DNA from 3 places in the Burkholderia sp. JP2-270 genome. Region 1 is predicted to be linked to each of the others. Evidence: riboswitches for the same ligand, from Rfam matches in the RefSeq annotation. Region 1 holds a riboswitch; each other region holds the start of a gene.
The links. Region 1 has a riboswitch for cobalamin ahead of cobA (uroporphyrinogen-III C-methyltransferase). Riboswitches for the same ligand answer to the same signal wherever they lie in the genome.
Positions count from the first base shown of each region.

Region 2: another riboswitch for cobalamin. It lies ahead of DM992_RS24075 (CbtB-domain containing protein); the one in region 1 lies ahead of cobA (uroporphyrinogen-III C-methyltransferase).
Region 3: another riboswitch for cobalamin. It lies ahead of DM992_RS07835 (TonB-dependent receptor); the one in region 1 lies ahead of cobA (uroporphyrinogen-III C-methyltransferase).

Region 1 covers NZ_CP029824.1:2,720,449-2,730,591, forward strand. The annotation lists partial or broken gene DM992_RS12880 (ATP-binding protein) at 1-1,043, opposite strand, end outside; gene cobN (cobaltochelatase subunit CobN) at 1,040-4,849, opposite strand; gene cobW (cobalamin biosynthesis protein CobW) at 4,856-5,935, opposite strand; gene DM992_RS12895 (HoxN/HupN/NixA family nickel/cobalt transporter) at 5,962-7,020, opposite strand; cobalamin riboswitch at 7,207-7,471, opposite strand; cobalamin riboswitch at 7,597-7,834, shown strand; gene cobA (uroporphyrinogen-III C-methyltransferase) at 7,944-8,753, shown strand; gene DM992_RS12905 (cobalamin biosynthesis protein) at 8,750-9,127, shown strand; gene cobO (cob(I)yrinic acid a,c-diamide adenosyltransferase) at 9,162-9,764, shown strand; gene DM992_RS12915 (cobyrinate a,c-diamide synthase) at 9,767-10,143, shown strand, end outside.
Region 2 covers NZ_CP029825.1:1,374,885-1,385,027, reverse strand. The annotation lists gene DM992_RS24095 (DHA2 family efflux MFS transporter permease subunit) at 1-564, shown strand, start outside; gene DM992_RS24090 (2OG-Fe(II) oxygenase) at 841-1,584, opposite strand; gene DM992_RS24085 (inorganic phosphate transporter) at 1,870-3,462, opposite strand; gene DM992_RS24080 (histidine phosphatase family protein) at 3,643-4,230, opposite strand; cobalamin riboswitch at 4,279-4,421, shown strand; gene DM992_RS24075 (CbtB-domain containing protein) at 4,454-4,663, shown strand; gene DM992_RS24070 (CbtA family protein) at 4,677-5,405, shown strand; gene DM992_RS24065 (LysR family transcriptional regulator) at 5,428-6,336, opposite strand; gene metE (5-methyltetrahydropteroyltriglutamate--homocysteine S-methyltransferase) at 6,464-8,758, shown strand; gene DM992_RS24055 (MFS transporter) at 8,955-10,143, opposite strand, start outside.
Region 3 covers NZ_CP029824.1:1,634,588-1,644,730, reverse strand. The annotation lists gene DM992_RS07855 (adenosylcobinamide-GDP ribazoletransferase) at 1-456, opposite strand, end outside; gene cobT (nicotinate-nucleotide--dimethylbenzimidazole phosphoribosyltransferase) at 446-1,501, opposite strand; gene DM992_RS07845 (ABC transporter ATP-binding protein) at 1,554-2,375, opposite strand; gene DM992_RS07840 (iron ABC transporter permease) at 2,372-3,391, opposite strand; gene DM992_RS07835 (TonB-dependent receptor) at 3,410-5,326, opposite strand; cobalamin riboswitch at 5,390-5,644, opposite strand; gene DM992_RS07830 (ATPase) at 5,799-6,149, shown strand; gene DM992_RS07825 (cell division protein ZapA) at 6,146-6,460, shown strand; RNA gene ssrS (6S RNA) at 6,542-6,723, shown strand; gene DM992_RS07815 (EVE domain-containing protein) at 6,835-7,296, shown strand; gene DM992_RS07810 (SIMPL domain-containing protein) at 7,502-8,242, shown strand; gene lgt (prolipoprotein diacylglyceryl transferase) at 8,354-9,244, opposite strand; gene DM992_RS07800 (LysR substrate-binding domain-containing protein) at 9,334-10,143, opposite strand, start outside.

The sequences.
Region 1 (10,143 bases):
TTCACGTCGCGCAGCCCGGCGGGTTCGGGCGGCAGGTAGCCCCAGTCGCCCTGCGATGCGGCGGTATCGTTCTTCGTCGCTCCCGGTTGGTTCTCCGGCCGCTGGCGCGCATCCGGCGGCGAGCGATCGTCACGTTCGCGGTCCGGCTGCGGCGCGCCGGACGATGGCGGCGTACCCGCATGGCGCCGGTGCCGCAGCACCGCTTCGGCCACGCGCTCCACATGCGACACCGTCACCGCGTCGGCCTGTTCCAGCGCGGCGAGTGCGCGCGCGGCGCGCAGCATCACGAGATCGGCGCGCAGCCCGTCGACGGCCGCGTCGATGCACAGCGCACTGACGCGCGCATGCACCGCATCGTCGAAATCGAGCATCGCCAGCCGCGCTCGCGCCGCATGAATCCGGTCGCCGAGTTCGCGCTGCGCGGCTGCATGACGCGCGCGGAACGCGTCCGGATCGAGATCGAATGCAAGCCGCGCCTTCACGATCCGCTCGCGTTGCGCGGCCTCGAAGCAGTTCTCCAGCTCGACCATCAGCCCGAAGCGGTCGAGCAACTGCGGACGCAGTTCGCCTTCCTCGGGATTCATCGTGCCGACCAGCACGAAGCGCGCGTCATGCGCGTGCGATACGCCATCGCGCTCGACGATGTTCACGCCGCTCGCGGCGACGTCGAGCAGCGTATCGACAAGCCCGTCGGCGAGCAGGTTCACCTCGTCGACATACAGCACGCCGAGATGCGCGCGCGCAAGCAGGCCCGGCCGGAAGCGCACGCCGTTTTCGGCCAGCGCATGCGCGAGATCGAGCGTGCCCGTCACCTGTTCGTCGCTCGCCGACAGCGGCAGCGTGACGAACTGCCCTTCGGGCAGCAGTTCCGCGAGGCCGCGCGCGGCGGTCGATTTCGCGGTGCCGCGCGGGCCGCTCACGAGCACGCCGCCGAGCGACGGATCGATCGCGGCGAGCAGCAGCGCCTGCTGCAACGCGTCCTGCGCGACGAGCGCCGCAAACGGAAAGACCGCGCGCTCGCGGTGCAGCGTCGGATCGGTCATCGCCGTCCTCCTTCCTGGAGTTGTTCGCTTTCGAGCCAGACCGCTTCGATCCGCTCGCGATAGTCGCCCGGCTGCTGCCACAGGCCACGCTGCATCGCCTCGACGAAGCGTTCGCAGATGCCGTGCAGCGCCTTCGGGTTGTGCCGTTCGAGGAACCCGCGCGTGTCGTCGTCGAACAGGTATGCGTCGGCGACGAGCGCGTACTGGTGGTCTGACAGCACGCGCGCGGTCGCGTCATAGCCGTACAGGTAGTCGACGGTCGCGGCCAGCTCGGCCGCGCCCTTGTAGCCGTGGCGCTTCACGCCGTCGAGCCATTTCGGGTTGACGACACGCGAGCGGATCACGCGCGCGATCTCCTCGCGCAGCGTGCGCATCTTCGGCGCGACCGGATTCGCATGGTCGCCGTGGTAGATGCTCGGCTGCTGCCCCGACAGGTGCCGCACGGCCGCCGTCATGCCGCCCTGGAACTGGTAGTAGTCGTTCGAATCGAGGATGTCATGCTCGCGGCTGTCCTGGTTCTGCACGACGACGTCGATCGTCGCCAGCCGCTCGCCGAACACGTCGGGCGCGGCGTCGCCCGCGCTGTTCTGCGCGTAAGCATGGCCGCCCCACTGTCGGTAGGCCTCTGCCAGATCGGCGTCGGTCTGCCAGCGGCGCTGGTCGATCAGGTCCTGCAGGCCCGCGCCGTAGCTGCCCGGCCGCGCGCCGAACACGCGCCAGCCGGCGCGGCGCCGCGCTTCGTCGGGCGCCACGCCCTGCGCGATCCATTTCGCGCGTTCGCGCTCGATGCGCGCGCGGATCGGGTTCAGCTCCTCGGGTTCGTCGAGTTCGGCGACGGCCTGCACGGCCGCGTCGAACAGGTGCATCAGGTTCGGGAACGCGTCGCGGAAGAAGCCCGACACGCGCAGCGTCACGTCGATGCGCGGCCGGTCGAAAATCTCGATCGGCAGGATCTCGAAATCGGTCACGCGATGGCTGCCGTGCGCCCATTTCGGCCGCACGCCGAGCAGCGCGAACGCCTGCGCGATATCGTCGCCGCCCGTGCGCATCGTCGCCGTGCCCCACACGGACAAGCCGATCGCGCGCGGATAGTCGCCGTGATCCTGCAGATGGCGCTCGATCAGTTGCTGCGCGGATTTCAGGCCGAGCGACCACGCGGCCTGCGTCGGCACCGCGCGCGTGTCGACCGAGTAGAAGTTGCGCCCGGTCGGCAGCACGTCGGGGCGGCCGCGCGACGGCGAGCCGCTCGGCCCCGGCGGCACGAAGCGGCCGTCGAGCCCGCGCAGCAGTTGGCGCATTTCCTCGCCGCCGCATGCGTCGAGCGCGGGCATCAGCGTCGAGCGGACGCGTTCGATCACCGCGAGCGTATGCGGCCATTCGCCGGGCGGCGTCGCATCGGTATGGGCGTCACCCGATACCGTCGCGCACAGCCCGTCCAGCCATTGCTGCGCGAGCCGTTCGAGCCGCTCGCGCGTATCGCCCGCATGGCGCCACGGCGATGCATCGAGCGCCTGCAGGATCGCCGGCCGCGGGCCGGCCCACGGCGCGGCCCAGTCGGCCGACAGCGGATCGAAATCGTCGCCGAGCGTCAGGTCGCGCGCGAGCGCGCCGATCAGCCCCGCGCGCTCGCCCTTGCCGTCGCCGACCGGAAAGCGCGCGAGCGCAAGCAGCGTATCGCGCCGCTGACGATCGGCCGGCGACACGCCGAACACGTGCAGCCCGTCGCGAATCTGCGCTTCCTTCAATTCGCACAGCCATGCGTCGACGCGCGTCAGCAGCGCATCCTCGTCGCCCGCGTCGCGCGGCGGCGATACGCTCAGTTCGTCGTGCAGCCGGTGTTCGGCGATCGTCGCGAGGATCGTCTTCCTCAGCAGCTTCGCGCGCCGCGCATCGACCATCAGCGCTTCGTAGTATTCGTCGACCTGCCGCTCGAGATCCTGCAGCGGGCCGTAGTTTTCCGCGCGCGTGAGCGGCGGCATCAGGTGATCGACGATCACCGCCTGCGCGCGGCGCTTCGCCTGGCTGCCCTCGCCCGGATCGTTGACGATGAACGGATACAGGTGCGGCAGCGGCCCGAGCGTCAGGTCGGGCCAGCATGCGTCGGACAGCGCGACGCTCTTGCCCGGCAGCCATTCGAGGTTGCCGTGCTTGCCGAGATGGATGACCGCGTCGATGCGATACGCATCGCGCAGCCAGAAATAGAACGCGAGATACGCATGCGGCGGCACGAGATCCGCGTCGTGGTAGCTCGCATAGTCGTTCTCGCCGCGCGAGCGCGACGGCTGGATGCCGACGAACACGTTGCCCGCGCGCCAGCCTGCGATCGTGAAACGCCCGTGGCGCAGCGTCGGGTCGGCTTCGGGCGGCCCCCAGCGCTCGTTCAGCGCGGCGCGCACGGCCGCCGGCAGCCGCGCGAAATGCGCGACGTAGTCGGCCAGCGCGAAGCTCTGGAACGCCGGGCGCAGCGCATGCACGGCCGCGTCGTTGGTCACGCCTTCGGTAAGCCGCGCGATCAGCGCATCGCCGTCGGGCGGCAGGTCGGCCACCGCGTAGCCCGCATCGCGCAGCGCCGCGAGCACGCGCAGCGCGGACGCCGGCGTGTCGAGCCCCACGCCGTTGCCGATCCGCCCTTCGCTTTGCGGATAGTTCGCGAGGATCAGCGCGATGCGCTTGCTCGCGTTGTCGAGCGTGCGCAGCCGGCACCAGCCGCGCGCGAGCGCCGCGACGAACGCGATCCGCTCCGCATCCGGCTGGTAGCGCACGACGTCGACCTCGGTGTGCGGGCAGCGATAGGCGAGCCCCTTGAAGCTCACCGCGCGCGTGACGATGCGCCCGTCGACCTCGGGCAGCGCGATGTGCATCGCGATGTCGCGCGCATGCAGGCCCTGGTTGTCGGCCACCCATGCGTCGCGATTGCCGCCGGACAGGATCACCTGCAGCACCGGCGCGTCGCCGGCGAGCACGTCCGGCTCGGCGGCATCGATCGCGCCGGCCGCGAACGCGGTCGTGTTCAGCACGAGCGCCACGCCGTGCATGTCGCAGAGCTGCGTGATGACCTCGCGGCTCACCGCGTCCTTCAGCGACGTCACCGCGATCGGCAGCGGGTTCAGCCCTTCCTGAACGAGTGCGTCGGCCAGCGCGTCGAACACGGCCGTGTTCGCGGCCTGCCAGTGCGCGCGATAGAACAGGATCGCGACGACCGGCGCGCCGGGCGTCCAGCGCGGCCGCCAGTCGTCGACGCTCGCGCGGTCGCGCGCCGGGTGATACAGCGCGGCGGCCGGCAGCGGACGCGGCGGCTCGGGTTCGTCGCCGAAGCCGAGCGTATGGAAGGCGATGCTGCGCAGCAGTGCTTCGGCGTTGTGCACGCCGCCTTCGCGCAGGTAGCGCCACCACAGCCGGCACAGGTCGGGGGCGACCGTGCTCTTCGCGACGAGGTTCGGGTCTTCCTGCAGGTCGCCCGAGAACATCGCGAGCTGCTGAGCACGCTTCGACGCGAGCGACACGGCCTGCTCGATCCCGTACGGCCAGTATGCTTCGCCGCCGAGATGATCGATCACGACCGTCTTCGCATGACGCAGCACGTCGTCGACATAGAAATCGACGGACGCCGGCTGCCGCAGGAACGTGACGTTCGCGAGCCGCACGCTCGGGAAGCCGGCCGGCAATTGCGGCACGACGCTCGCGAGCAGCGACAGCGTCGTGTCGGCCGAACTCAGGATCACGATGTCGGCCGGTTGCTGGTCGATCCGGACGACGCCCTGCGTATCGTCGACGAAGCCGCCCGGCGTGGTGCGCAGCAGATGCATCGTGCGTTACGCCTGTTGCGGTTCGGCCGCGCACGCGGCGTCGAACGCGCGTTGCAGCGCGGCCGCGTCGAGATCCTCGCCGATCAGCACGAAACGGCTCGCGCGCGTTTCGCCGTCCTGCCAGCGGCGGTCGAAATAGCTGTCGAAGCGGCGGCCGACACCCTGGATCACGAGCCGCATCGGCGCGCCGGGCAGCGCGGCGAAGCCCTTCGCGCGGTAGATCGTGTGTGCTTCGACGACGCGCTGCAGCGCGGCGATCGTCGCTTCGCGCGAGCCCGCGTCGCCCGACACGACCACCGAATCGAAATCGTCGTGATGGTGATCGTGATCGCCGTCGTCGGCCGAGCCGTGATGGTCGTGGCGCAGGTGGATCGTTTCTTCCGACGCCGATTCGAGCCCGAGCAGCATCGCGAGGTCGAGCTCGCCGCGCGTCGCGCGCACGATCTTCACCTGCGGCGGGATCTCTTCGCGGATCGCGGTTTCGATCTGCGCGAACTGCGCGTCGCCGACGAGATCGGCCTTGTTCACGATCACGAGATCGGCGGACGACAGCTGGTCGGCGAACAGTTCGTGCAGCGGCGATTCGTGGTCGAGGTTCGGGTCCGCACGGCGCTGCGCGTCGACTGCCTGCGGGTTTTCCGCGAACTGGCCGCTCGCGGCAGCCGGCCCGTCGACGACGGTCACGACCGCATCCACCGTGAAGCTGTTGCGGATCGTCGGCCAGTTGAACGCCTGCACGAGCGGCTTCGGCAGCGCGAGCCCCGACGTCTCGATCAGCACGTGGTCGATGTCAGCGCGGCGCTCGACGAGCGCTTCCATCACCGGATAGAACTCTTCCTGCACGGTGCAGCACAGGCAGCCGTTCGCGAGTTCGTAAAGCTGGCCCGACGCTTCGTCCTGCGCGTCGTCGCAGCCGATGCCGCAGCCCTTGAGGATTTCGCCGTCGATGCCGAGCTCGCCGAATTCGTTGACGATCACCGCGATGCGGCGGCCTTCGGCGTGCTGCAGGATGTGGCGCATCAGCGTCGTCTTGCCGCTGCCGAGAAAGCCCGTGACGATCGTGACGGGCAGCTTGCGTAGAGTCATGGAATATCCAGGGTCGTAAGGGGGAGTCAGGCCGAGATCGTCACGTCGATCTCGTCGTAGCGCTTTAACCGGTAGATCAGGGCCGACACGAGCCAGCATGCGAGGAACAGGCCGATCACGACGTAGCCGAGCATGCCGAAGTGCGACGCCACCATCGACGCGAAGCCCCACACGGGGCCCTGCAGCGACAGCTTGTCCGCGAGCAGCGCGAGCACCTCGATGCCGCCGATCAGCGCGGCGACCAGCACCGACACGAAGGTGATCGTCATGTTGTAGTAGATCTTGCGGATCGGCCGCACGTACGCCCAGCGATACGCGCCCATCATCAGGATGCCGTCGGTCGTGTCGACCAGCGTCATGCCGGCGGTGAACAGCATCGGCAGCGCCATCACGGACCAGAACGACAGGCCGCCCTGCACCTGCGCCGCCGAGATGCCGAACAGCGCGATCTCGGTCGCCGTGTCGAAGCCGAAGCCGAACAGGAACCCGACCGGATACAGGTGCCAGCTGCGCGACACGAGCCGGAACAGCGGACGGAACAGGCGCGCGAGCACGCCGCGCTGGTTCAGCAGCAGGTCGAGATCGGCGTCGACGATCGGCTCGCCGCGCCGTGCGGCGCGAAACGTCCGGTAGACGGAAATCAGGATCAGCAGGTTCGCGATCGCGAGCACCAGCAGGAAGAACGCCGACACGCTCGTGCTGATCACGCCGCCCCACGCTTTCATGCTCTCGAAGCGCGCGAGCGACGCGGCCGTGAGCGCGACCACGACCGACATCACGATCACGACCGTCGAGTGGCCGAGCGAGAAGAACAGGCCCGCGCCGAGCGGGCTGCGGCCCTCCTGCATCAGCTTGCGCGTGACGTTGTCGATGGCCGTGATGTGGTCGGCGTCGACCGCATGGCGCAGCCCGAACACGTATGCGAGCAGCGCGGTGCCGAGCAGCACGGGCTGACCGTGGAAGGCGGCGAACGCCCAGATCCACGCGCCTGCGTTGAACGCGAGCAGCAGCGCATAGATCGCGACGATCTTGCCGCGCAGCCCGGACGGGCTGTCGTTGAACAGGCGAAACAGCGAATCGAGCATGACGCTCCTTTGCGAACGGTCGACATGAAGAATGCCAACACGGCCGTCGCGGCTCGCCCCGCGCGGTCCGGCCCTTCATCGGGCCGGATCATGCGCGCTCGCACGGGCGGTCGGACGACGGGAATCGGGAAACGCTCGGGTGTCGGGCATGCTGCGGCCGTGGACGATGCGCCGCCTCCCCGCGGCGCTGAACCCCAACGTTTAGGCCGGTATCCGGGCTGACGAACACGCCGCTTCGCCTTCCCGGATGCGCAGGGCATCCAGTGGCGGTCGTCCGCATGCGCGCGGCATGCGGCGAAGCGGCGCTGCATCGCGGCGGGCACGATGCGTTCGCTTACCGTTGCGGGGGCAGCACAGGTTGGCTCGACTGCGACGCAGGCAGGCTCCCTGTTTCCCGTTTAACTGCGTGCGCCGGAGGGCGCGCGCGAGCACCAAAACGCGTGCGAGTGTAGGCGTCGGGGGCGGGAGCGTCAAGGCGGCGCGGCTTTCCGAACGGCGTCTTGCATGGCCGCGGCGCCACGCCGGAGGCCGCTTCCGGCATCGTCGCGGCGGGTTCGCGCGGGCGTACCGCTGTGCTATCGTAGCGCCGCGTTCGGTGCTCGCATGCGCATTCCGCGCATGCAGTTAAACGGGAAACAGGAGGCGGACGACCGCCCGGCCTGTGCTGTCCCCGCAACGGTACGCCGCCCGCGCGACGCGCTTCCCCGCGCACGCGCCCATGCCGCCCACGATGCCACTGCCCGTCAGCCGGGCGGGAAGGCCGCGGCCTGGCAAGCGGCCAGCCCGGATACCGGCCGACGCAAGGGGCGAGCCCGATGCTCGCCGAACGCCCGATCCGCGGGGGACGGATGGGGTGCGCATTCCGCCCGCGTTCGCGCGGGCTTCGCCCGATCCGTCATGCATTGCCTGCTCGCCGGCCGCCGATGTGCCGCCCGCCTTCCCCTTTCCACTGTCTCGACACGGTGCGCGCCGTGCCGCGCGCGATGAGCCGCGCCTGGCTCATCGGCGCGGGCCCCGGCGACGCCGACCTGCTGACGCTCAAGGCCGTGAGCGCGATCGGCGCGGCGGACGTGCTGCTCGTCGACGATCTCGTGAACCCCGACGTGCTGCGCCATGCGCGTGCCGACGCGCACATCGAGCATGTCGGCAAGCGCGGCGGTCATGCGTCGACGCCGCAGGAAGCGATCGTTGCCGCGATGCTCGCGCACCTGCGCGCCGGCCGCAGCGTCGCGCGGCTCAAGGGCGGCGATCCGTTCGTGTTCGGCCGCGGCGGCGAGGAACTGGCCGCGCTCGGTGCGGCCGGTTTCCCGGTCGAGGTCGTGAACGGCATCACCTCGGGCATCGCCGCGCCGGCCGCGCTCGGCATTCCGGTCACGCAGCGCGGCGACGCGCAGGGCGTGATCTTCGTCACGGGCCACGGCGCGGGCGCCGACGAGCCCGACTGGCGCGCGCTTGCGGCCACGCGCATGACGATCGTGATCTATATGGGCATCCGCCGGCTCGACGCGATTGCGGCGGCGCTGCGTGACGGCGGCCTGCCCGGCGATACGCCGTGCGCGGCGATCGAGAACGCGACGCGCCCCGAACAGCGGCATGTGCTCGCGACGCTCGACACCGTCGTCGAACGCGTCGGCGCGACCGGCATCGGTTCGCCGGCGATCGTCGTAATCGGCCGCGTCGCGGCGCTTGCCGACGATCCGTCGGTGCGTGCGGCGCTCGGCGGCAGCGCATGATGCGCGTCGCGCTCGGCGTCGGTTTCCGCGCGGGCGTGACGGCCGCGCAACTCGATGCCGCGATCCGCGCGGCGCTGGCGCTCTACCCGGCCGCCGAACCGGCGCTCGTCGCGACGCTCGCCGACAAGGCGCGTGCCCGCGCGCTGCGCACGCTGTGCGCGCGACGCGGCTGGCCGCTCGTCGCGTTCGACGCGGCGCAACTCGCGAGCCGTCCCGAACTGGCCGCGAGCGGCCCGTCGGACGCCGCGCTCGCGCGCTTCGGCGTCGCGGGCGTGGCCGAGCCGTGCGCGCAGCTCGCGGCACCGCACGGCCGGCTGCTGGGCCCCAAATCCATCCGGAACGGCGTGACGGTCGCACTCGCCGGCCCGCTCTGAACCCTTTCTTTCGCTTTCGACAGGACGATTCCCGATGAAGACCGACTCCGAATCCCATCAGCGGATGGCCGAACGCCGCCGCGCCGGCCACGAGAAGAAGCAGGCCGCCGCCACCCATGAAAAAGGCCTGCTGATCGTCCACACCGGCAACGGCAAGGGCAAGAGCACGGCCGCGTTCGGCATGGCCGTGCGCGTGCTCGGCCACGGCATGCGGCTCGGCGTCGTGCAGTTCATCAAGGGCGCGCTGCACACGTCCGAGCGCGACTTCCTCGGCGCGGTCGCCGAATGCGACTTCGTGACGATGGGCGACGGCTACACATGGAACACGCAGAACCGCGACGCCGACATCGCGACGGCGCGCAAGGGCTGGGACGAGGCGCGCCGGATGATCGAAAGCGGCGACTACCGGATGGTGATACTCGACGAGTTGAACACCGTGCTGAAGTACGAATACCTGCCGCTCGACGAAGTGCTCGCGACGCTCGTCGCACGTCCGGAGTCGGTGCATGTCGTCGTCACCGGGCGGCACGCGCCCGATGCGCTGATCGACGCGGCCGATCTCGTCACCGAAATGCGGCTCGTCAAGCATCCGTACAAGGAGCAAGGCGTGAAGGCGCAGCGCGGCGTGGAGTTCTGAGCGTGCCGGCCTGCCCCGCACTGTTCGTCAGCGCGCCCGCGTCCGGCCAGGGCAAGACGTCGGTGACGGCCGGCCTCGCGCGGCTGCACCGCCGGCTCGGCCGCCGCGTGCGCGTGTTCAAGACCGGGCCCGATTTTCTCGATCCGATGCTGCTCGAACGCGCGAGCGGCGCGAGCGTGCATGCGCTCGACCTCGGGATGGTCGGCGAGGCCGGCTGCCGCGCACTGCTGGCCGATGCCGCGCGCGATGCGGACCTGATCCTGATCGAGGGCGTGATGGGGCTGTTCGACGGCACGCCGAGCAGTGCCGACCTCGCGGCCGCGTTCGGCGTGCCGGTCGTCGCGGTGATTTCCGCGAAGGCGATGGCGCAGACCTTCGC
Region 2 (10,143 bases), on a different replicon from region 1:
CTGCTGCCGCTGCTGTTCCAGATCGGTTTCGGGCTGTCGCCGTTCCAGTCCGGTTTGCTGCTGCTCGCGAGTGCGCTCGGCAATCTCGGCATGAAGGCAGGAACGTCGTGGATCCTCGACCGCTACGGATTCCGGCGCGTCGCGCTCGTCGACGTGACGATCGTCGGCATCTTCACGATTGCGTGCGGCTGGTTGACCGCATCGACGCCGCTGGCGATCACGCTGTTCGTCGTATTCGTCTACGGGCTGACGCGGTCGATGCAGTTCACGACGCTCGCGACGCTGGCCTATGCGGATATCCCGGCTCACCAGACGAGCGCGGCCAGCACGTTGTGGAGCGCTGCGCAGCAAATGACGATCGGGATGGGGATCGCGTTCGGCGCGTTGTCGCTGCGGCTCGCGGCACTGGTGCGTGGCGATGCGGCCGGCATGCATTACGTGCTCGACGATTTCCGTTGTGCATTCGTCGCGGCGGGCGTGCTCGCACTGCTGACGTTGCCGGGCTACGCGCGATTGGCCTCCGATGCAGGCGATCGGCTGCGGGCGAATGTGGCGCGAGGGTAGGACGGACGGCTAATCGCGTTTGTGTCGCGACAGGTGAGTGCTTTTGTTTCCTGTCGCTCGCCAGCAACGTCGAATCGTCATGGCTGTGATGACTTGCCGGGGAGCGCAAGCTGTCATCCGTCAAAGCGGACGAGCGGGCAGATCGCACGGCGATGCGTGGTCGTAACGCCCCCGGAATGATCGCGCGCGACTGGCGCGACAGATGCGAGGTGCTCCTCGCGCGAACCCGTTGGTGCGATCAACCGCACGACCGTATCGTGCTCGTCCCGATTACCGTCACTGGGCATCATGGAAGATGATGCCGACCGTGTGGCGATGGCCGCTTCTGATCCGGCTTACGCCGTGGCGCAGGTTGACGCGATAGACGCCGCGCGTTCCCTGCACGGGCCTGCCGTGCACGGCGAAGATCGCCGCGTCGCCTTGCGTCAGCGGCACCACTTCCGCACGCGACTGCATGCGTGGCCGCTGTTCCGTCAACACGAACTCTCCTCCCGTGAAATCGCGGCCCGGCGCCGACAGCAGGATCGCGACCTGCAGCGGAAACACGTGCTCGCCATACAGATCCTGATGGAGGCAGTTGTAGTCGTCGGCACCGTATTGCAGGATCAGCGGCGTCGGTCGTGTTTGTCCCGCGGCGTGGCAGCGGTCAAGGAAGGCAGCATGGTCTTTCGGATAGCGGACGTCGATTCCGAGTGCCTGGTTCCAGCGATTCGCGATCGGCGCGAGATGCGGGTAGATCGTCGTACGCAGTTCCGAGACGATCGCGGGCAGCGGATATGCGAAATACTTGTATTCGCCGCGCCCGAATCCGTGTCGCGCCATCACGATGCGTGAACGATAGAGCGCATCCCGCGGATAGAGCGATACGAGCGCATCGCACTCGCTTGCCGAGATCAGGCCCGGCACGCGCGCGCATCCGTAGCGATCGAGTTCGGCATCGACGGCCGTCCAGTCGACCGTGTCGGCGCGTTGCGCGATGTCCAGCGATTCGACGGCAGGTTGCAGATCGGCGATGTTCACGGGCGTACCTCGTTCGTCAGCAGTGTGGCGCCGTGCGGTCGCTCGGAATGCTCAGGAAACGTCGCGCGCACAGTCGAGTCCACGAAGAAAGTTGATGAACCCAGTCTAGCGACTTCCGTGCGCCGGCGCGCTCCAGATCTTGCGCTCCAATTCGGAAAAGGAAGAGAGGAAAGCTCGCGATGTGGCATGGACGCACCGAATGCGTCCACGTCGGAGCGAAGAAGCGAGGGTCGAATCTCCAACAGCAGGCGGCCGGCTTCCGCCGGCCACCCGCCCCGTCCCCGATCAGGCCAGCAACCGGAACAACCAGTAGAGTCCGCCCGCAAGTGCGATAGACGCCGGCAGCGTCAGCACCCACGCGAGTACGAGGCTGCGCACCGTGCTCCATTGCAACCCGGACCCGTTCGCCGCCATCGTGCCCGCGACGCCCGACGACAGCACGTGTGTCGTCGAAACCGGTAGCCCGTACACGTCGGCGGCGCCGATCGTCAGCATCGCGACGAGTTCGGCCGACGCGCCCTGACCGTACGTCAAATGCTGCTTGCCGATTTTCTCGCCGACGGTCACGACGATCCGCTTCCAGCCGACCATCGTGCCGAGGCCCAGTGCGATCGCAACGGCGACCTTCACCCACGTCGGAATGAACTTGGTCGCGTGATCGAGTTGCTTGCGATAGTTGTCGATCGCGAGCTTGTCGTCGGCGGCGAACGCGGGCTGGCCCGACTTCTCGATCAGGCGAATTGCTTCGGATACCAGATACATCGTGTTGCGCACGTTGTCGACGTCGCGCTGCGGCACGGCTGCCATCGAGCCCGACGCGCCGACCGCAGTCGCGAGCGACGTCGACAACTGCTGTACGGCCGGCAGCACGGCGGGCGTCAGCTCGCGACGCTGCACGTAGTGCTCGACGTCGGCGCGCGGGTTCGCGGACGGCGCGACGCCGCTCGTGTATTTCCCGAACGTCGCGGCGGCCTGGTTCGCGACCGCAACGAAGGTCTGCGATTCGGCGGGCGTAACGGCCTTGTTCAGCGCATACGCGGTCGGCACCGTGCCGATCAGGATCAGCATGATGAGGCCCATTCCTTTCTGCCCGTCGTTCGAACCGTGCGCGAACGACACGCCCGTGCAGGTGAGGATCAGCAGGCAGCGAATCCAGAACGGCGGCGGCTGGTCCTTCGGCGGCTCCTTGTACAGCTCGGGAATCCGCACGATGGCCTTCAGCACGAGCAGCAGCAGCGACGCGCACAGGAAACCGACGATCGGCGAGAGCAGCAGCGACTTGCCGACGCCGAGCGCCTGGCCCCAGTCGACGCCGCTCGTGCCCGACGGCCCGTGCATCAACTGGTTCATCAGCCCGACGCCGATGATCGAGCCGATCAGCGTATGCGAGCTCGACGAAGGCAACCCGAAATACCAGGTCGCGAGGTTCCAGACGATTGCGGCGATCAGCAGCGCGAACACCATCGCGAAGCCCGCGCCGCTGCCGACCTGCAGGATCAGTTCGACAGGCAACAACTGCAGGATGCCGAACGCGACGGCGCCGCTCGAAACCATCACGCCGAGGAAGTTCCACATGCCGGACCAGATCACCGCGACGTTCGGTGTCAGCGAGTGCGTATAGATCACGGTGGCGACCGCGTTCGCGGTGTCGTGGAAACCGTTGACGAATTCGAAGCCGAGCGCGATCAGCAGCGCGGCGCCGAGCATCAGGTACGGGAACAGCGATCCTTCGCGGACTGGCGACAGATCGTCGATCAGGTGCGTGGCGATATAGACGGCGCCGATCGCGAGCACCAGCAGGAAGAAGGCATAGCCGACCTGCCGGTTGCGCTCGACGGAGCCGCGATTGTTCGCGGCGGACGAAGCAGGTTGATTCATGACGGCATCTCGTGAGGGAACCGCGTCCGATCCTAGCTGCGGCCAGCAGTCAGTTTGATGACAATCGGGATGACGAACGGTATGTCTTACGGCGACGTAAGGTGAATGTCGGCGCGCGACCGAGATGCGACACGTCGGCCCGTATCGCGGCCCAGATAGTGAACACGACACGGCAGGGACTTACGCATCGGTGTCGCGCCGATCGTCGTTCGTCATCAATGCCCAGCCGTGCGGTGATGCAACGAAGGTCATGCACGACAGCGGCGCGACGTCGATGCGGGTTGCAGCGTCGGGATTCATCCGCAGTACGTGTGCGACGGCCGCGCGAACGATCGCCGCGTGGGTGACCGCGACGATGTCGCGGCCAGGCGGCAGCGCGTTCAACCATGCGCCGACGCGGCGAGCGGCGGCTTCGAACGACTCTCCGCGATGCGGTGACGCGGATGGATCGGCGATCCATGCACCCAGTTCGTCCGGCAGGTCGCGTGCGAGGTCGTGCAGCCGCTTGCCGCGCCAGTTTCCGTAGTCGATGTCGCGCAGCGCGTCATCGACGTCGGCATGCAGCCCGAGCGCATCGGCGGTCTGCCGCGCGCAGCGTGCGGGGCTGCACAGCACGAGCGAGCCGGCGACGCCTGCCCACCGGTCGCGCAGCGCAGCGGCGTTCGCGAGCCCGTGAGCGTCGAGCGGATCGTCGTCGGGAAACGCGCCGGTGCGCATTGCCCGGGTCGATGCGTGTGCGATCAGGCGCAGCGAGGCATGCATGTTGATGTCGGTTTTCGAAAGGGGCCGGGGCGGTTGTGCGGTCGTCCGCAGACCTTCACTTCAATACGCGGACGTTCGCGCGTACAATTCGCCCGATACGAAACGCGGAAGCCGGTGCAATCCCGGCGCGGTCGCGCCACTGTAACCGGGGAATCCCGATCCCGGAAGCCAGACCTGCCTTCGTACCCATCCAACATTTGTCGGGGCGCGATTCCCCTGAGGTGCATCCATGAGCGAAGCAGTGCTGAAGCCGGTTGCCGTGCCGGCACCCATCCCCGTCCGTGAACTGTTGCCGTGGGCCGTGTTCGTCGGCCTGATCCTGCTGCTCGCACTCTATTTCGTCGGCGCGGAACAAGGCGCGACGTCGCTCGTGCCGGGCATGTACGTGCATGAATTCGTCCACGACGGCCGCCATCTGCTCGGCTTTCCCTGCCACTGACGCGGAGTACACGATGGTCGGAAAGCTGCTCATGCGCGGGATGCTCTCAGGCATCGCCGCGGGCCTCCTCACGTTCGGTTTCGCGAAAATCGTCGGCGAACCGCAAGTCGATCAGGCGATTTCCTTTGAAGAAAAGCTCGAGGCCGCCAAAGGCGACGTGCCGGAGCACGAGCACGAACTGGTCAGCCGCGACACGCAGGCCGGCCTCGGCCTGTTGACGGGTGTCGTGACCTACGGCGCGGCATTCGGCGGGCTGTTCTCGCTGGTCTTTGCGTATGCATACGGGCGAGGCGGCCGTCTCCCGGCACGGCCGCTGGCCGCGTGGCTTGCGCTGGCGGCGTTCGTCGCGCTCGTGATCGTGCCGAACATCAAGTACCCGGCCAATCCGCCGTCGGTCGGCGATCCCGACACGATCGGCTATCGCACGGGCCTGTTCTTCCTGATGATCGCGATCTCGATTGCGACGATGGCGTTCTCGGTCAGCGTGCGCCGCCATCTGCTGGCGAAGCTCGGCCAATGGAATGCGTCGATCGTCGCGGGGCTCGTGTTCATCGCGATCATCGCGGCCGTGCAGGTCGGGCTGCCGTCGATCGACGAAGTGCCGGCCGCGTTCCCGGCCGCCGTGCTGTGGAAGTTCCGCGTCGCGGCCATCGGCATGCAGGCGATCATGTGGACGACGATCGGCCTGCTGTTCGGCGCATGGGTAGAGCGCGGCGAACGCATCGGCATGCGCGCCGCCTGACACGTATCGCGACGGGGCACGCCTAGCGCAGCATGCGCGGCGCGTTCCACGTCGATTCGCGCGCAAGCGCGACGAACGCGGCCAGATAGTCGATCGATGCATCTGCTTCGCGGATGCCGAGGAAGATCTGCTTCGCGATCCCCTGCTTGCCGAGCTTGACCGGCACGACCGGCATCCGGTCCGCGTATTCGTCGGCGAGCCATCTCGGCAGCGCGGCCATGCCGCGCCCGCTCGCGACCATCTGCAGCATGATGTCGGTCGTCTCGATCGACTTGTGCCGCCTCGGCACGATGCCGGCCGGCGTCAGGAACTGGTTGTAGATGTCGAGCCGGTCGGTTTCGACCGGGTACGTGATCAGGATCTCGTCGGTCAGTTGCTCGGGAGTCACGTAGTCGGCGTTCGCGAACCGGTGTGAGTCGGCGACCACCAGCACCTGCTCGTAGTCGAACACGGGATCGAAGCGCAGGCCCGGCTTGTTCAGCGGATCGGGCGTGACGAGCACGTCGATGTCATAGCCAAACAGCGCACCGATGCCGCCGAACTGGAAGCGCTGCTTCACGTCCACGTCGACGTCGGGCCAGCGCGACAGATACGGCGACACGACCTTCAGCAGCCACTGGTAGCACGGGTGGCACTCCATCCCGATGCGCAGCGTGCCGCGCTCGCCCTTCGCGTACTGCCTCATCCGCTCCTCGGCGAGCTCGAACTGCGGCAGCAGCCGGTTCGCGAGCTTCAGCAGATAGTGCCCGCCCTGCGTGAGCCGCAGGCCGCGTCCTTCCCGATCCCAGATCGGCGTGCCGAGCTGCTGCTCGATTTTCCGGACGGTGTGGCTGAGCGCCGATTGCGTGAGATGCAACGCATTGGCGGCCGCGGTCAGCGAGCCCTGGCGCTCGACTTCACGAATGACGACGAGATGGAATCGTTCCAGCATGGATATCGCTTATCTAACAGATGCATGAACAAATTTAATGGATGAATGAAATAATGCCATTTTATTTCATGGTTTGAAATCCCTATCATGGCTGCCGGATCTTCTATTTCATCTGGACGGCAGCTTCATGGTCAGGACACACAACCTCGGTTTTCCGCGCATCGGCGCGAAGCGCGAACTCAAGTTCGGTCTCGAACGCTACTGGAAGGGCGAATCGTCGCGCGACGAGCTGAAGGCGCTTGGCGCCGGGCTGCGCCAGCGCCATTGGCACGACCAGCGCGATCTCGATCTCGCGCCGATCGGCGATTTCGCGTTCTACGACCAGGTGCTCGACATGAGCTTCACGCTCGGCAACCTGCCCAAGCGCGTGCAGGGCTTCCACGGCGACGTGCTCGACAACTATTTCCGCGTTGCGCGCGGCCGTTCGGCGCAGTCGGCGCAAGAGCATGCGGCGTGCTGCGGTGGCGTCGCGGCCGGTGAAATGACGAAATGGTTCGACACGAACTACCACTACATCGTGCCGGAATTCCACGCGGACACGAACTTCTCGCTCGACCCGTCGCGCCTGCTGCAGCAACTGGCCGAGGCGAACGCGCAGGGCGTGAATGCCAAGCCGGTGATCATCGGCCCCGTCACGTACCTGTGGCTCGGCAAGGAGAAGGACGATTCCGACCGTCTCGCGCTGCTGCCGAAGCTGCTGCCCGTGTACGGCGCGCTGCTCGATACGCTGACCGCGCAGGGAGTCGAATGGGTGCAGATCGACGAACCGATTCTCGTCACCGAACTCGACGCCGAATGGCGGCAGGCATTTCGCACCGCGTATGCGGCACTGGAGACGCGCCGCATCAAGCTGCTGCTTGCCACGTACTTTGGCCAGCTTCAGGACAACCTGACGCTCGCGAGCTCGCTGCCGGTCGACGGCCTGCATGTCGACGCGATCAATGCACGCGACGAAATCGACGCTCTGGTGCGCGAGCTGCCCGCCGAGCGCGTGCTGTCGGTTGGCGCGATCAACGGCCGCAACATCTGGAAGACAGACCTGAGCGCGACGCTCGACTGGCTCGAACCGCTCGCGAAGCAACTGGGCGATCGCCTGTGGCTCGCGCCGTCGTGCTCGCTGCTGCACGTGCCGGTCGATCTCGCGAGCGAGGAGAAGCTCGACGCGGAGATCCGTTCGTGGCTCGCGTTCGCGCTGCAGAAGCTCGACGAGCTGAAGGTGCTCGCGACCGCGCTGAACGAAGGCCGCGACAAGGTGGCCGATGCGCTTGCCGCGAACGCCGCCGTGATCGACTCGCGCCGCCGCTCGCCGCGCGTGAACAACCCGGCGGTGAAGGCCGCGATCGCGCGCATCGACGCGCAGCTCGGCAAGCGCGTGAGTCCGTATACGCAGCGCGCACCGAAGCAGTCGGCGCGGCTGAACCTGCCGGCCTTCCCGACGACGACGATCGGCTCGTTCCCGCAGACCGCCGAAATCCGCCAGGCGCGCAGCCAGTTCAAGGCAGGTGCGCTGGATGAAGCCGGCTATCGCATGGCAATGAAGGCTGAAATCGAACGCAGCGTCCGCGAACAGGAGTCGCTCGAGCTCGACGTGCTCGTGCACGGAGAAGCCGAGCGCAACGACATGGTCGAATACTTCGGCGAGCAGCTCGACGGCTACGCGTTCAGCCAGTTCGGCTGGGTGCAGTCGTACGGTTCGCGCTGCGTGAAGCCGCCGATCCTGTTCGGCGACATCAGCCGCCCGAAGGCGATGACGGTCGAATGGATCACGTATGCGCAGTCGCTGACGAACAAGCCGATGAAGGGCATGCTGACCGGCCCCGTGACGATCCTGAACTGGTCGTTCGTGCGCGACGACCAGCCGCGCTCGGTGTCGTGCTACCAGCTCGCGCTCGCGATCCGCGACGAAGTGCTCGATCTCGAGAAGGCCGGCGTGCGCGTGATCCAGATCGACGAGGCCGCGCTGCGCGAAGGGCTGCCGCTGCGCCGCGCGCAATGGAGCGAGTACCTGAAGTGGGCGGTCGAGTCATTCCGCATCACCGCGAACGGCGTGCGGGACGAAACGCAGATCCACACGCACATGTGCTATTCGGAGTTCAACGACATCATCGCGTCGATCGCCGACATGGACGCGGACGTGATCACGATCGAGACGTCGCGCTCGGACATGGAACTGCTCGACGCGTTCGACAGCTTCAGGTATCCGAACGAGATCGGGCCGGGCGTGTACGACATCCATTCGCCGAACATTCCGACGCAGGATCACATCGTCGGCCTGATGAAGAAGGCGGCCGAGCGGATTCCGGCGGAGCGTCTGTGGGTGAACCCGGATTGCGGCCTGAAGACGCGCCAATGGGCGGAAGTGATTCCTGCGCTGACGAACATGGTCGCGGCGGCAAAGGCGCTGCGCAGCCAGGTGCAATAGCAAGCGCTGCGCCTGTCGCGACGACTATATCCGTCCGCACGGCCGGTTCTGCAGCGTGTTCGGCGACAAGCGCACTGCGATACTTGTCGTGCGCGCGACCTTCCGGCGGCGAAATGAAAAAAGGCGGCGTGGTTGCGCCGCCCCTTGCATGCGATGACCGGGCAGGCGAGTGACGCAGCCTGCCCGTTGCAGGACGTTACGCGGTGCGCGCGCCGCGCGGCAGCGGCTCGTTCGCCTTGCCGGGCGCACCGGCATCGTCGATGCCGACGCGGCGCGAGATCAGCCACACGCACAGCGAAGACAGGATCGCGGCACTCGTGTACTGGATCGCGAGCGGCCACCATTGCGGCGCGACGTTCTGCGCGATGACGGTCGCGACGAGCGGCGTGAGGCCGCCGGCGAGCGCGCCGCACACCTGGTATGCGATCGAGATCGCCGTATAGCGGATCCGCGCGACGAAGATGCCGCTGACGAAGCCCGCGACGACCGAGTAGTAGCCCGATTCCGCGAGCGTCGCGAGGCCGACGCCGACCGTGATCGACAACGGCGTGCCCATGTGCACGAGCGGCAGCATCACGAACGGGACGATCGCGGCCCATGCGCCGGTGATCAGCAGTACCCGCGTGGTGCCGAAGCGCTGCGCGAGGAACGCGGCCGCGAGCTGTACGACGAACTGCAGCACCGCGACGATCGCCATGCAATGGAGCACCATCGACCGGTCGAGCGACAGGAACTGCGTCGCATAGCTGATCATGAAGATGTTGCTGAAATACACGCCGGCGATGCCGTACACGTTCGCGCCGATCGCGAGCAGCAGCAGCGGCCAGTACTTGAGCGCTTCGCGCACCGGGTTTTGCGCAGTGGTGCCGCTCTTCCTGACTTCCTCGAACTCGGGCGACTCGGACACGCTCGCGCGGATCACGAAGCCGACCACCAGCAGCACGGCGCTCGCGAGGAACGGCACGCGCCAGCCCCAGCTCATCATGTCGTCCTTCGACAGCGTGCTGATCGCGCCGAACGCGAGCATCGACAGGATCAGGCCGCTCGCGCTGCCGAGCTGCGCGAACGATGCGAAGAACGTGCGCTTGCCTTCTGGCGCATGCTCGCCGGCGAGCAGCACCGCGCCGCCCCATTCGCCGCCGACCGCGATGCCTTGCAGCACGCGCATCAGCACGAGGAGGATCGGCGCGATCACACCGGCTTGCGCATGGGTCGGCAGCAGGCCGATCGCGACCGTCGACACGGCCATCAGCATCAGCGTCGCGAGCAGCGAACGCTTGCGGCCGAAGCGGTCGCCGAGATAGCCGAACATCACGCCGCCGAGCGGCCGCGCGAAGAAGCCGACCGCGAACGAGCCGAACGACGCGAGCAGGCTGACGAAGCGG
Region 3 (10,143 bases), 1.1 Mb from region 1:
CGCGGCGATCATCGTCCAAGCGGCGCGCAGCGGCGGCATGGCCGCGAGCGCCTGCCATTTCAGGCCGAGCGCGATCACGAGCGCGACCGCGCCGAACGTGCCGATCCGCGAGTCGTGCATGATGCGCAGCACGTCGTCGCGCGCGTAGCCGCCGCCGAATGCATCGCAACTGTCGGCGAGGCCGTCCTCGTGGAAAGCGCCGGTCGCGAGCAGCGTCGCGGCCATCGACAGCCCGACCGCGATCGACGCGGGCAGCACGCGCAGCGCGGCGAGGTAGACGAGCGCACCCCACGCGCCGACGCATGCGCCGACGAGCGGAAAATAGCGCGCGGCCTGGTCGAGATCACCGGCCGCATAGCCGATCGCGCGCGGCACGGGCACGCGCGTGAAATAGCCGAGCGCGACGAAGAAGTAGCGCAGTTCGGCACGCACGCCGGGCGCGCGATCAGGCGTCACGATTGTCGACGCCGGCGGACTCGAAGCTCGCCATCTCGCTCAGGAACGCGGCCGCCGCGCGCACGAGCGGCAGCGCGAGCGCGGCGCCCGTGCCTTCGCCGAGCCGCAGGTCGAGCGCGAGCAGCGGCTTCGCGCCGAAATGCTCGAGCATGCGCCGGTGCCCGGCCTCGTGCGACGTATGCGAGAACACGCAGTAGTCGCGCACGCCGGGCGCGATGCGCTCGGCGACGAGCAGCGCGGCCGTCGCGATGAAGCCGTCGACGAGGATCGTCATCCGCTCGCTCGCTGCCGCGAGATACGCGCCCGTCATCATCGCGATCTCGAAGCCGCCGAACGTCGCGAGCACGTCGAGCGGCGCGATCGCGTGCGAGTGCTTGACGAGCGCGCGGCCGAGCACCGCGCGCTTGTGCGCGAGACCCTGGTCGTCGAGGCCCGTGCCGCGGCCGACGCACGCGTCGATCGGCACGTCGAGCAGGCGGCTCATCAGGCACGCGGCCGACGACGTGTTCGCGATCCCCATCTCGCCGAAGCCGATCACGTTCGTGCCGAGCGAAGCATGCAGGCGCACGCGCGCCGCGCCGGCCGCGAGCGCCGTCATCGCCTCGTCGCGCGTCATCGCCGGCTCCGTCGCGAAGTTGCGCGTGCCGCGCGCGACCGGCAGCGACACCAGCCGGTCGGACAGCGGCAGCGGCGACGCGACGCCCGCATCGACGATCTCGAGCGTGCTCTGCGCGACACCCGAGAACGCGTTGATCGCTGCGCCGCCGGCCAGGAAGTTCGCTACCATCTGCGCGGTCACCGCTTGCGGATAGGGGCTCACGCCTTCGGCCGCGATCCCGTGGTCGCCGGCAAATACGATCGTCACCGGGCGCTGCACGGTCGGACGCTCGGAATGCTGGATCAGGCCGATCTGCAACGCGAGCGCCTCGAGCTGGCCGAGGCTGCCGGGCGGCTTGGTCTTGTGGTCGATTACATGCTGCAGGCGCTTGCGCAGCGCGTCGTCGAGCGGCGCGATCGCGGGCGGGAAGTGGGTCGGAGTCGTCATCGGGAAGCCGTGTCGTTGGCGCGGCCTGCGCCGCGCATCGTAAAGGAAAAGGTCATTGTCGCTCGGGCCAAGCAGGCAGCAGCGCGTCGCGGCCATGCTCGCGGATCAGCACGAGCGGATAGCCGAACGCGTCACTCGCGCGCTCGGGCGTCAGCACGTCGTGCACGGGACCAGCCCACGCATGGCCGCGGCCGTCGAGCAACAGCGCATGCGTCGCGAAACGCCGCGCGAGATTCAGGTCGTGGCACGAGAACAGCACCGTGCGCGGGCCGGCGTCGAGCCATGCGGCCAGCGCGGTCAGGCAGTCGATCTGGTGATGCAGGTCGAGATGCGCGAGCGGCTCGTCGAGCAGCATCAGTGGCGCATCCTGGCACAGCGTCGCGGCCAGCGCGACCCGCTGCCGCTCGCCGCCCGACAGCGACAGCACGTCGCGTGACGCCAGTGCGGTCAGGTCGAACGTCGCGAGCGCGTCGCGCGCGGCCGCGCGGTCGCCGTTGCGCTCCCAGCCCCAGCCGCCGAGATACGGAAAGCGGTTGAGCAGCACCGTGTCGAACACGGTCGCGCTGAATGCATCGTGCAGCTGCTGCGGCATCAGTGCGCGACGCTGCGCGAGCTGCGCGGGCGGCCATGCGGCGAGCGGCCGGCCGTCGATCTCGACCCGGCCGCCGGTCGGCGGGTGCAGCCCCGCGAGCGTCGCGAGCAGCGTCGTCTTGCCCGCGCCGTTCGGTCCCGCGACGCACCAGATTTCGCCGGGACGGAAGGCCTGCGTGAAGCCGTCGAGCAGCGTGCGCGCGCCGGCCATCAGCGTCAGGTCGACGGTCGCGCAGGCCATGTGGTTGCCGGAGGCGGCAGCGTGCTGCGCAGTGCCTGTCATCGCATCGGCCTCCTCAGCAACATCCACAGGAACACCGGCACGCCGATCAACGCGGTCATCACGCCGACCGGCAGTTGCGCGGGCGCGATCGCGGTGCGCGCGAGCAGGTCGGCCGCCATCACGCCGCCGCCGCCCGCGAGCATCGCGGCCGGCAGCAGCATGCGCTGGTCGTTGCCGAATGCGAGCCGCAGCGCATGCGGCACGACGAGGCCGACGAAGCCGATCGTGCCGGCCGTCGTTACCGCAGCCGCCGCGGCCAGCGACGCGACGAGATAGATCCGCACGCGCAGGCGCGCGACCGGTACGCCAAGCGCGAGCGCGGTCGCGTCGCCGCGCAGCAGCACGTTCAATTGCGGCGCGGCCGGCAGCGCGACGCATGCGGCCAAGAACAGCGCGCCCCACGCGAACCACGGCGCGGTCACGCCGTTCAGGTCGCCCGTCAGCCAGAAGATGATCCCGCGCAGCCGCGCATCGGGCGCGAGCGACAGCAGCAGCGTGACGAGCGCGCCCCACCCTGCCGCGATCACGACACCAGTGAGCAGCAGCCGCGGCGACGCGTCGCGCGAATCGCCGCGCCACAGCTCGCGGCGCGCGAGACCGAGCACGAGCGCGACCGATACGAGCGCGCCGGCGAACGCCGACGCATCGACGAGCCACCACGCACCGCCCGCGATCATCGCGACCAGCGCGAACCCGGCCGCGCCACCGGACACGCCGAGCACATACGGTTCCGCGAGCGGGTTGCGCAGCAGCACCTGCAGCAGCGCGCCGGCAAGCGCGAGCAGCGCACCGCACGCGAAGCCCGCGAGCGCGCGCGGCAGGCGCAGCGTGCGGACGATGTCGGCGAACAGCGCGTCGCCGCCATGCGGCACGAGCGACGCGAGCGCCTGCCACGGCGACATCGGCACGCTGCCGATCGACAGCGACACGACGAACAGCAACGCGACCACGGCGGCCAGCGCGGCCCAGATCGCGGCGGCGCGCGCGGCGCTCATGCCGCGCACGGGGCTGCGCATGACGCGCGGCGCATCCGCTTACTGCTGCTGCCAGCCGAGCGTGACATAGGCGCCGCGCTTCGGCGTGTTGTAGGCATATGCAAGCTCGTAGTCCTTGTCGAGCAGGTTGTCGATACGCGCGCTGACATACCACGACTTCGTGATGTTGTAGCGCGCGGACAGGTTGACGATCCCGTAGCCGCCGAGCCGCCCGCCGCCCGGATCGTTGCGCGCGCCGCTCACGAGCCATTCGCCGCCGACGCGCCACGCGCCGAACGCGCGGTTCACGGCCATCGACGCGAAACGCCGCGCGCGGCGGTCGAGATCCTGATTCTGCGTTTCGTCGACCGGGTTCTGCAACGTGGCGGCAACCCGTACGTCGGTCGCGCCGACATGCCCCTGCCACGACCCTTCGAGCCCCTGCACCTTCGCGCTGCCGACGTTCTGCGCAATATAGTAGAAACCGCTCCCGTCGGGCCGATAGTTGATCAGGTTCGCATAGCGCGTCTGGAACGCGGTGAGCCGCATCACGCCCACCGCATCGGACGCGTACTGCAACGCGGCCTCGATCGAATGGCTGCGCTCCGGCTGGATCGACGGATTGCCGGCCATCGGGTAATAGAGGTCGTTGAAGCTCGGCGCGCGGAACGCGTCCGAATAGCTCGCGGTCACCTTCCAGCGATCGGTCAGTTCGAGGCCGTAGCCGAGATAGTAGGAATTGGCGCCGCCGAAGTCCGAGTACTGGTCGCGGCGCAGGTTCGCCTGGAACTGCTGGCGGCCGAAGCGCCCCGAATAGCCGACCCAGCCGGAATTCACGTGACGCTGCGGCGCGGAATACGCATTCGACATGAATTGCTGGTCGAGCCGCTCGTAGCCGGCCTGGATCAGATGATCCGGCGCGATCCGGAAGTCGTTCTGCCACGTGTACTGGCGGTTGTCGGTATTGAAGTGATCGGTATAGACGCCGTTCAGCGCCGACTGGCTGCGATCGTTGCCGGTCGACACGCTCACGCGAGCGGTCCACCAGTCGGTCAGCTTGCCGTTCGTGAACGCACGCACCTGCTGCACGCGCGAATAGAGGTTGTTCAGGTCGGTCGGCACGCCCCACGCATTGTCGTAGCTGTTGTTGCCGTTCGACTGGAAGTAGCTGATGCCCGCATCCCAGCGGTCGTTGAAGCGGTGGCGCAGCGCCGCGGTGATGCTCTCGTTCAGGTAGCCGTTCGCATTCGGGTTCGCGTTCGGCTTCTTCGCCGGGTCGAGCGCGGAAAAACCGTTGTCCTTGTCGCGTGCGATCGACACGCTGAACGTCGTCTTTCCGTCGCCGTCGAGCCGCCCCGATACGCCGGCCTGCTGCGTCTGAGTGCCGTAGCTGCCGACGCCGACCGCGAAGTTGAAGCGCGGCGGATGATTGCCGCCGTCCTTCGTGAACACCTGCACGACGCCGCCGATCGCGCCCGAGCCGTACAGCGACGACACGTTGCCGTTCACGATCTCGACGCGCTCGATCTGGTCGAGCGGCAGCTGGCTCAGTTGCGCGGCACCGAGACTCGCGGAATCGACCCGCACGCCATCGATCAGCACGAGCGACTGCGTCGACTCCGCGCCGCGCAGAAACATCGTCGTGCTCGCGCCGGGGCCGCCGTTGCGCACGATCTGCGCGCCGGGTGCGAACGCGAGCAGGGTCGGCAGGTCGGCGCCCGGATGCGCGGCGATATCCTGCGCGTCGAATACGGTGGTTTGCGGAATCGTGTCGGCCAGCGCCTGCGGCGCGCGCTGCGCGGTGACGACGACCGGTTCGAGCATGGTCGCAGCGCCAGGCCGGGCCGCGGACACGGCCGACGTTGTCGCGGGTACGGCGGGCGCCGCGGCATCGGCATTCGCCGCGGTCTGCGCGGCGGCGGCAAGCGGCAGTCCGCAGAGCGCGCCGAGCGCCGTGCGGACGATTGGGGTCAGCATGAAGATAAATCCCGTGAAGCACTGCGCGCCCCGCCTCCCCGCAGGCCGCGCGTCACGAAGCCCATGCGGGCTCCCCGCCTCGGCCGGTATCCGGGCTGGCGGCGTACCGGCTCGCCTTCCCGCGCGATGACGCGCAGTGGCCCGCGCCCGCGTGCGACACCTGCACGCGGAACGCGCCCGAGCCGGCCTGCGTCACAGGACGCGGCCGCTTACCGTTGCGGGGGCAGCGCAGGTTGGCGGCCTCCCGGCGGAGCCCGCTCCCTGCTTCCCGTTTAACCGCGCGTTCCACGCGCGAGCACCGAGGCGGCGCCAGTTTAGGAGCCGCTCGCGCGAGCGTCAAGGAAGCGTCCGGACACGCACGTGGCGCGCCTATTCGCGGCAAGAAGCGGGGGTGTTACGACTGGAAACGTTACAGATGTCGGATTGCGCGTTATTCCGCGCTAAAATGCTGGGTCTTTAGAGGACGCAGCAAATGCTCAACGAACTCGAAACCCTATCTCAAAATATTGGCCGTCTGATTTCGCTGAACAAGCGCTATCACTCGGAACGGCTCGCGCTCGAGGAGCAGGTCGCGCAATTGCGCGCGGAAGCGGACACGGTCCGCGCGGAACTCGCGCAGCTGCGCGATGAACGCAATGCGCTCGCAGCCGAGCGCGACACGCTGTCGGCGAAGATCGACGACGCGCAGGTGAAACTGAACGCGATTCTCGAAAAGCTGCCGCGCTCGAAAAGCGCGGAGCAAGCCGACAACCAGCTCGACCTGCTGGATGCGCAGGCGCGTACGGGTGGCGATGACGCGGCCAGCCACGGAGAACATGCATGAGCACCAAGCAGATCGAAGTCTCGATTCTCGGTCAGGCCTATCGTCTCGCCTGTTCGGCCGAGACCGAAGCGGCGCTGCTCGAGGCGGTCGCGCGCGTGGACGCCGAAATGTCGAAAATCCGCTCGAACAGCTCGGTACGCGGCACCGATCGCATCGCGGTGATGGCGGCACTGTCGCTCGCATCGGAATTGCTGCGGCTGCAAACGAGCGTGCGGCACGGTGAAGCATTTCCGGCGGAGGAAATCCGTCGTACAATGCACCAGATGAACGAACAGCTCGGCGCGGTGCTCGCACAGCACGAGACGCAGTAACGTTTCAATCGATGCGTCGATTCTCCTTGATCTCGGCGATCAACGGTGGTCAAATTGGCGCATCGAAACACAGTTCAGTCAGCTTCCCTGCCTGGTTCGCCAAGGTCATATATTCCTTGAACCAATGCCATGTGCACGGTTGCGGAAATTTGTAGCACGGGCGCGCGCGTCACTCTGTCTGATGTACCCGAAGTGCTGCTAACTGCGACCAATTCTGAACCTCAGGTTCAGGATGCCGGCCTAGCGGCCAAGGCGGGGGCCTATCCAACGGCATCGGGCGAGTCCCGGTGCCGTTTTCTTTTTCAGGGTCTGTTTGCACGCAGAACGCGCATGCCAACAGACCATCATGCCTCCTGCTGCGTCGATCACGATCCATGCAATACTGGCTGATGAAGTCCGAACCGGACGAAGCAAGCATCGACGATCTCGCCAACGCACCGCAGCGCTCGCTGCCGTGGACCGGCGTGCGCAATTATCAGGCGCGCAATTTCATGCGCGACACGATGAAGATCGGCGACGGCGTGCTGTTCTATCACTCGAGCTGCCCCGAGCCGGGCATCGCTGGCCTCGCCGAAGTATCGTCGACGCCCTACCCCGATCCCACGCAGTTCGATCCGAGCAGCCCCTATTACGACCCGAAGTCGACGCAGGAAGCGCCGCGCTGGCTCCTCGTCGACGTGCGCTATGTGAAAAAGTCGCCGCTCGTGCCGCTCGCCGCACTGCGCGAACACGACGAACTCGCCGACATGCGCGTGCTCGCACGCGGCAACCGGCTGTCGATCACGCCCGTTACGCGCGCCGAATGGCGGTTCATCACCGAAAAGCTGATGAAGTAGGCGCACGCAGCAGGCGCGCGCAGCAGGCGCGCGCACCAAACGTCAAATCTGGTCAGCACGCGCTGCCGCCGCGGAACTCGTGGATCGTTCGCGCAGCCTAAGCAACCGCTGTCGGTCAATCGGGCCGGCTGTTTTTTCGTTGCGCGGTACGCCCGCGTCGTGCACGCGTGATCCGCGTGCGCGCCCTCGCACAAGGAGTCCAACAATGACCAAGAAATCCGCACTCGCGCTGTCGCTCGCACTCGCCGCCGCCGTTCCCGTCGCGCTGACGCTCGCGTCGCCCGCCGCGCACGCGCAGACCGCGAACCCGCACTTTCCGGAACCGGCGGGCGTGCTGTCGCTTTCGTCGCAGGCCAGCGCCGACGTGCCGCAGGACATCATCCACATCACGCTGTTCTACGAACAGCAGGCAAAGGATCCGGGCAGCCTCACGTCCGCGCTGAACCAGCGTGCCGATGCCGCGCTGTCGCAAGCGAAGGGCGTATCGGGCGTCACCGCGCACACGGGTGCATTCTCCGTGTATCCGAGCACCGATCGCGACGGGAAGATCTCCGCATGGCGCGGCCGCACCGAAGTCGCGCTCGAATCGCGCGATTTCGCAGCAGCATCGAAGCTTGCAGGCCAGCTGTCGAACCTGATGCAGATCGCGAACGTCGAGTTCTCGCTGTCGCCCGAAGCGCAGCGCACGGCGGAGCAGAAGCTCACGACCGAAGCGATCAAGTCGTTCCGCGCCCGCGCGGACGAAGCCGCGAAGGCGTTCGGCTACAGCAGCTACACGATCCGCGACGTCAACGTCGGCAGCGGCCGCAACGTGCAGCCGTACCCGCGCGTGATGGCGATGGCCGCAGCGCCGATGGACAGCGCGAAGATGAGCGCACCGATCGCGGTCGAAGGCGGCAAGGCCACCGTGTCGGTCACCGTCAACGGCTCGGTGCAGATGAAGTAACGCGCAACGCGCGGCTGTCGGAAACGAAAAACGCCGGCCCTCGGGCCGGCGTTTTTCATTTGCATGCGTGTTGCCGATGCACGCGCCAGTTGCGCGCGCATCGATATCGCATCACGCAGCCGCATTCGCCGCGCGGCGGCGATACGCCCAGACCATCAGCGCGATGCCCGCGAGGATCATCGGCAGCGACAGCCACTGCCCCATCGACAGGCCGAGCGCAAGCAAGCCGAGGAAGTCGTCGGGCTCGCGTGCGAACTCGACCGTGAAGCGCGCGAGGCCGTAGCCGATCAGGAACAGCGCGGACACGGCGCCCATCGGCCGCGACTTGCGCGAGAAGAAGAACAGCGCGAAGAACAGCGCGATGCCTTCAAGCGCGATTTCATAGAGCTGCGAAGGATGGCGCGGCAGCATCTGATACTGCATGAACACGTCGGCGAGATGCCACTTCTCGACGAGCGCCGGATGTTTCGGCAGCCATGCCGCATCGTCGCGCATCGCGCCCGGGAACAGCATCGCCCACGGCGCCGTCGGGTCGGTCACGCGGCCCCACAGCTCGCCGTTGATGAAGTTGCCGAGCCGCCCGGCCGCGAGCCCCGTCGGCACCATCGGCGCGACGAAATCGGTGACCTGCAGCCAGTGGCGCTTGCGCTGCCACGCGAACAGCACCATCGCGAGCGTCACGCCGAGGAAGCCGCCGTGAAACGACATGCCGCCCTCCCACACCTTGAACACGTCGAGCGGATGCGAGAAGTAGAAATCGGCCTTGTAGAACAGCACGTAGCCGAGCCGGCCGCCGAGCACGGTGCCGAGCACGCCGTAGAACATCATGTCGTCGATGTCCTTCGCGGTCCAGCCCTGCGCCGCGACGTGCGGCAGCTTCAGGCGGACCCGGCCGACGACGATCGCCGCGATGAAGCCGACGAGATACATGAGGCCGTACCAGCGCACGGCCAGCGGCCCGAGATGGATCGCAACGGGGTCGAAATTCGGGTGAATGATCATGGGTTAGCGAAGAAGTTTTCGAATGCGGTACGGCCGTCGCGAACGCGCAGCACCGCGCATTGGACGGCACCGGCGCTCCATCGTTCACGTCACGCGGCGAGGCCCTGCGCGCGCACGACGTCGATGAAGCCGGCAAGCACGGGACTCACGTCGCCCGTGCGCCACACGAGGCCTGTCTCGACGACCGGCGCATGACCCGCGAGCGGCCGGTAGACCACGCCGGTGCGCCGCAGGTTACGCATCGATTGCGGCACCAGTGCGACGCCCATGCCGGCCGACACGAGGCTGACGATCGTCTGCATCTGGATCGCCTCCTGGCCGATGCGCGGAGTTTCCCCCGCCGCGCCGTAGCAGCCCGTAATGATGTCATAAAAGCCGGGCGCCAAACGACGCGGAAAGATCACGAGCGGCAATGCGGCGACATCGGCGAGATGCACGGGTTCGTCCTCGGGCGCGTCGGACGTTGCGGTCGGCATCGCGACCACCAGCGGCTCGCGCACGACGGGCAGGTATGACAGCCCGGCTGCGTGACGCGGCGGCACGGGCGGAATGACGAGCCCCGCGTCGATGCGGCCGGCGACGAGTTCGTCGATCTGCACGTCGCTCGTCGCCTCCGCGAGCTGCAGGCGCACCTGCGGATAGCGCGCGCCGAACGCGCGCAGCAGCGACGGCAGCAGCCCGTAATCGGCGGTCGACACGAACGCGAGCGACAGCGAGCCGGCCTCGCCGCGCGCGAGCCGCCGCGCGAGCGGCGGCAGCGCATCGGCCGACGCAAGCAGCCGGCGCACGTCGGGCAACAGCGCCGCGCCGACCGCGGTCAGTGCCACCGAGCGCTTGGTGCGCACGAACAGCGCGACGCCGAGCGCATCCTCGAGCGCCCGGATCGCCTGCGACAGCGG